DNA from 2 places in the Yersinia vastinensis genome. Region 1 is predicted to be linked to the other one. Evidence: predicted binding sites of a transcription regulator. Region 1 holds the regulator's gene; the other holds the start of a gene.

Region 1 (3,219 bases):
CCATCTAAAGCAAGTGATGGCGATGGGATGCTGGAGTGAGCAAGAATTCGTCGGCGAAACGGGCAGTTGGTTCGCACGTAAAGTATCGACTGACGCGAGTGTCTTTGAAGTGCTGCTCGATAATGAATTAGTGGGTGAAGTGAGTTGGTCATTGGTGGGCGAACATAATATGCACAATGGCTTGATGGCGATTGCTGCTGCTCGCCATGTGGGAGTTTTACCTGCCGATGCATGTAAAGCTTTGGGCCAGTTTATTAATGCCCGCCGCCGGCTGGAATTACGTGGTGAAGCCCACGGTGTCACGGTTTATGATGATTTTGCTCATCATCCAACGGCGATCCTTGCCACGCTGGCTGCGCTGCGCAGCAAAGTGGGGGGGACGGCACGTATTTTGGCGGTACTGGAACCTCGCTCTAATACCATGAAATTAGGGCTATGCAAAAACGAGCTAGCACCGTCATTAGGCCGTGCGGATGAAGTGTTCCTGTTCCAGCCGCAACACATTCCTTGGCAAGTGGTGGAAGTGGCGGAAGCCTGTATTCAGCCTGCACATTGGAGCGCTGATATTGATACATTAGTTGATATGGTTGTGAAGACGGCCCAACCAGGAGATCACATTCTGGTGATGAGTAACGGTGGTTTTGGTGGTATTCACGATAAATTACTGAGTGCTCTGAGTAAAAAAGCCGAGCAGGATGCTCTACCTCAGGATTAAGCAGGATAAAAAAATCCCCCGCAGAGCGGGGGTAAAAGGGTTCGTCGGATAGACGACGAGGGATTATTCTGTTGTGGTACTGACTCCGCTCAGTGGTTTCATCAATACCTTGTTTCAATCAATACTCTATTCAATATCCTGAAAATGAATCTTTCAACCGATTGAATAAACCATTAAGTGCGAAAGTATGCCCCTTTGCGTGGGGCATTTACTTTCAGACTTATTACTTAATCTTATTTATAAATCTTCGCAGTGGCGTGCCAGTTATTTTCATCACGCGCTTCAATCACTTTGTAAGCTTTTGCACCCATAGCATCGGCTTTATCAGACAGTGCCTGACGGATATCAGATGGTGCACCGTTAATGCCGCTAACGGTAATTGTGCCCATTGGCTGTAAGTTAGCTGCTTGATTGTCATTGATTGAATCAGCTGCAAAAACACCAAATGACAGTGCAGATAGAATGCTCATTGTTGCGATTGTAGTTTTAACTTTCATTTTATTGCCTCTATTTATTCTTTTATCACTTCAAAGGAAGTGTGATGTACATCACGAAAATGAGTATACATCTAGTAACTGAGAATATTAATAGCGGGCTAATAATATTTAACGTCACTTTATCGTGGGTGACTATTTTTTAAGAACGAAATGGAATAAAAAATGGTTAAAAAACAACAAGTTTTCGTAAAAATATAAGTTTTTCAATAAGATAAGTGTTTTTGACTAAAAGTGCGAAATAAAGTGGTGACTTTGACCATGAATGGAGAATAGAGAGTGTTATTGAATGGTTTTAAAAACAATAAGCAGTGATATACCCTGATTGAATGGAGCGTTATGGCGGATAAAAGGGCAATCGAAAGAGAATGCGGCATAGTTAGCCGCATCTATTATCAGTATCAGAGATTAAAGCTCTTGTTCAAATAGCTCGAGAATCGCCTTATGCAGCAGTTCAGCGGTAAAACCTCTGGCCGGCGTGGTGAAAATAGTATCGTCACCAGCAATACTGCCCAGAATACCTTCTGCTTTACCTAATGAATCCAACAAGCGGGCGATCAGTTGTGCAGCACCGGGGCTGGTTTTAATCACTACAACCGAGTCGTTATAATCGACATCTAATACCAGATTCTTCAGCGGGCTACTGGTTGTCGGGACGCCCAGTTCTGCAGGTAAGCAATAAACCATTTCCATTTTTGCATTACGCGTTCTGACCGCGCCAAACTTAGTCAACATGCGTGACACTTTGGATTGGTTAATATTTTCAAAGCCTTCTTCCTGCAAGGCCAAAACGATCTCACCTTGAGAACTGAATTTCTCTTCTTTCAATAACGCTTTAAACGCCTTGATAAGATCTTCTTGTTTTGCGGGATTACGCATTTTTTATGCCCTGAGCAGTCAATAGTGAATAGGATTATTATGCATATAAATGAATTTTTATTCAACATGACTATGGAGTATTGGCGATAAAAGCATTGATATCAAGGTGTGAAGGAATTTTAACATCATCTTGCTGTTACGATTATGCTAAATCGGCCCTTATTCGTATTCGGTGCGAGTAAACAGAATGTTATTAAAATGATGTTGTTCTGATGTAACAGAAGGGTGTAATGTAACCGCCGATTAACCTGTCATGAATACTTCAGTAAATTTTAGAATAATGTGCGCTATATCATTAATGAATAAGCGATTTAATCTAAAATACATGATCATTATGCGCCTTTTTGATGCGTGATATCTCAATCTGACTGTTAATAGATTGTGTTTAAAATCGCAATAAATTATGGTGCGTAAATAGATGAATTCACGGCAAATTTAAATTAAATATAATAAGGAGTATAGGATGAAAGTTGCAGTTCTCGGTGCCGCTGGTGGTATCGGCCAGGCCCTCGCTCTTCTACTCAAGACCCAGCTTCCTTCAGGTTCAGACCTTTCATTATATGATATCGCGCCAGTGACTCCAGGTGTCGCGGTTGATCTGAGCCATATCCCGACGGCTGTTAATATTAAAGGCTTCAGCGGCGAAGATGCTACTCCAGCACTGCAAGGCGCAGATATTGTTCTGATTTCGGCGGGTGTTGCACGTAAACCCGGCATGGATCGTTCAGACCTGTTCAATGTGAATGCGGGTATTGTTCGCAATCTGGTTGAGCAAATCGCACGCACTTGCCCGAAAGCATTAATCGGGATTATTACCAACCCCGTTAATACAACGGTTGCTATTGCGGCAGAAGTGCTGAAAAAAGCCGGCGTTTACGATAAAAACAAATTATTTGGTATTACCACGCTGGATACCATTCGTTCGAACACCTTTGTTGCTGAATTGAAAGGTAAGCAACCGCAGGACATCGAAGTCCCGGTGATTGGCGGCCACTCAGGCGTGACTATCTTGCCATTACTGTCACAAATTCCAGGTATCAGCTTCACTGAGCAAGAAGTTGCTGATCTGACTAAGCGCATTCAGAACGCAGGAACTGAAGTCGTAGAAGCAAAAGCCGGTGGCGGTTCAGC
Region 2 (3,219 bases), 370 kb from region 1:
CAACTGGCGATATCCACAGGACGACCCAACGAGCGAGCGGCATCCAACGCGGCATTCACTTTCACCACCATACCGTCAGTAATGATGCCTTGGGCAATTAATTGCTCTGCTTTTTGTGCGGTCATCTCGGCGATCCGCTGGCCCTTGCCATCCAGAATGCCACTCACATCGGATAATAAAATCAAGTCCGCGCCTAACGTGGCAGCCAATGCCGTCGCCGCCTGATCCGCATTCACATTCATCAATTTACCATCGTTGGTAATACCGATAGAACTGATGATTGGCATGTAATCCGCAGCCAGCAAGGTTTGCACCAATACTGGTGAACCCGATAATGCTTTCCCCACATGTCCCAATTCAGCATCCAATGGGGTAACTTCGACAGTATTGCCATCGCCCAGACACAAACCAACTGCGCTGATTTGGTGTTTTACTGCCCATGCCAGCAACGTTTTGTTGGCCGTACCGGCCAATGCACCGGTAATGATATCAATCTGATCGGCTGGGGTAACACGCAAGCCGTTTTTCTTCACCACCGGCAGAGCGAGTTTTTTCATCAAATCATCAACCAGACAGCCACCACCGTGCATAATCACAAGCGGGCGCTCATGTTTCTCACGATAGGTCACCAATGCAGTAAACAGGCGTTCCAGCGCTTCTTCGCTGTCCAGCAACACGCCACCTAATTTAATGACTAATGGGTTCATTATGTTTCGCCTCGATGTACCCGCCATCTTTCAAGATGTGGAGTTGTTGGCTGCCATCATTCACTCAACTCATTGAGTTCATTCTGTTGTCGCCTAACTGCAACTCGAAATCTATTGGGTATAATTAGATTATATTTCTGTATTTTCTGGTTCAGGCTCGGTGCTTTACCCTCTGGTCGCCTACAGCAGCGACTGGGTTTGTGCAAAACCAAAACGTATATTCATGCATTGGACAGCCTGCGCCGCCGCCCCTTTCAGCAAGTTATCTTCTGTTGCGACAATAATTAAATGTTCGCCCTGTACAGAGAAACCAATATCACAGAAAGGCAAACCCACGACAGCTTTTAGAGCCGGTACGCCTTGCTGATATAACCGCACCAGTGGTTTGTCCTGATAGGCATGGTGGTAGGCCTCCTCAATATCCTGCGCGGTGACCCCTGCTTTTAAACGGCAGGTAATTGTCGCCAAAATACCCCGGGCAAAATTCCCCAAATGCGGTGTAAAAATCACCGGTGTGCCGAGGTGAGCAACAATTTCTGGCTGATGACGATGATTAAATAAACCATACGGTTGCAAACTGACTTCACAAAAGCTGTTGCCAATACTGGCTTTGCGCCCCGCACCGCTCACACCACTAACCGCATTAATTACCGGCCATTGTGCATCATTGAGCAAACCGCCATCGACCAATGGCTTAAGTGCAAGCTGCGATGCTGTTGGGTAGCAGCCCGGTACGGCAATCAATTGCGCTTGCTTAATATCTTCGCCACGCCATTCAGCTAACCCATAGACCGCTTTATCTAGCCAATCGGTATGCTTATGCTCAAAACCATAATATTGGCTGTAAAACGCCGCATCCTGAACGCGGAATGCGCCAGAGAGATCAAACACCACACAACCCGCCGCCAGAAATTGTGGCGCTAAATCATGGCTAACTTCATGGGCGGTGGCGAGGAAGACAACATCCACACCTTCTGCCGCCTGAGCCACATCCACCAAGGGTTGCAGTGGAAGATCAATAATGCCTTTTAGTTGCGGATGCAGATCAGAAAGTAATTTTCCTGCATCTGCACTTTGCGCTGAAACCGTTAAACCGGTTATGTTCATATGTGGGTGACGATTCAGGTAAGCCGTAAGCTCCGCTCCGGCATAGCCACTGGCACCAACAATCAGCGTATTCAACATGGGTTTAGTTTACCTTCTGACTTAATTGTATTTATGCGTTTAACGACATAAATACTCAAAACCGTTATCCGGGTTCTCAGCAAGGTTTTACTGTTCCCCCACGTGATTGAGCATTGACATTTTCGTAAATTTAAGGGTGATTATAGGTTCCCTTACGCTCAAGCTTAATGTATTTTTATTCATAATTACTGCATGAATATTGATACTATCCTAACCAAAGGCTGTCAACAGTGAAGATGAAATTACCTCCATTTATTGAGCTGTATCGGGCGTTAATCGCGACGCCATCGATCAGCGCAACCGATAGCGCCCTTGATCAAAGTAATGAGGCGCTAATCAACTTGTTGGCCGGATGGTTTGCCGATTTGGGTTTTCGTGTCGAGATCCAGCCAGTGCCAGATACCCGCCACAAATTTAATCTACTTGCCTCTATTGGCGAGGGGAACGGGGGGTTATTGCTGGCAGGCCATACCGATACCGTACCTTATGATGAAGGCCGTTGGACACGCGATCCATTTACCCTGACCGAGCATGACAATAAGTTGTATGGTTTGGGAACCGCTGACATGAAAGGATTCTTTGCTTTTATTCTGGATGCCGTGCGCGATATTGATGCCAGTAAATTGAGCAAGCCACTGTATATTCTGGCCACCGCTGATGAAGAAACCACCATGGCGGGCGCACGCTACTTCGCAGCTTCCACTCAATTGCGCCCCGATTTTGCCATTATTGGTGAGCCAACATCACTGCAACCCGTGCGGGCGCACAAAGGGCATATTTCCAATGCCATCCGTATCACTGGTCAGTCCGGCCATTCCAGTGATCCCGCTCGCGGTGTGAATGCCATTGATTTGATGCATGAATCTATCACTCAGTTGATGAAACTGCGTACTACACTGCAAGAGCGTTACCACAATCCAGCATTTGCCATTCCTTACCCAACGATGAATTTTGGTCATATCAATGGCGGTGATGCGGCGAATCGTATCTGTGCTTGTTGTGAATTACATATGGATATCCGCCCATTGCCGGGCCTGACATTAAGTGAGTTAGATGAATTAATGACTGAAGCGCTGGCACCGGTCAGTGAGCGCTGGCCAGGCCGCTTGAGTATTGATGAGTTGCACCCGCCAATTCCGGGCTATGAATGTCCAACCGATCACCATATGGTGGGGGTTATCGAGAAATTACTGGGCGAGCGCACGGCGGTGGTTAACTACTGTACCGAAGCACCGTTTATTCAAAAAGTATGCCCAACGTTAGTCTTGGGGCCAGGGTCTATCAATCAAGCTCATCAGCCGGATGAATTTATCGATATGGCCTTTAT

What was found. The regulator ArgR, encoded in region 1, controls arginine synthesis, uptake and breakdown. The targets are predictions, from matches to a motif close to ANTGAATAAAAATACANT.
Region 2: argC (N-acetyl-gamma-glutamyl-phosphate reductase) is a predicted target of ArgR. The motif match lies at 2,059-2,076, and genes of this name have one in related genera.

The regions. Positions count from the first base shown of each region.
Region 1 covers NZ_CP173260.1:4,204,646-4,207,864, reverse strand. The annotation lists gene mpl (UDP-N-acetylmuramate:L-alanyl-gamma-D-glutamyl-meso-diaminopimelate ligase) at 1-715, shown strand, start outside; gene yhcN (peroxide/acid stress response protein YhcN) at 949-1,212, opposite strand; gene argR (transcriptional regulator ArgR) at 1,618-2,088, opposite strand; gene mdh (malate dehydrogenase) at 2,552-3,219, shown strand, end outside.
Region 2 covers NZ_CP173260.1:4,579,346-4,582,564, forward strand. The annotation lists gene argB (acetylglutamate kinase) at 1-707, opposite strand, end outside; gene argC (N-acetyl-gamma-glutamyl-phosphate reductase) at 888-1,892, opposite strand; gene argE (acetylornithine deacetylase) at 2,129-3,219, shown strand, end outside.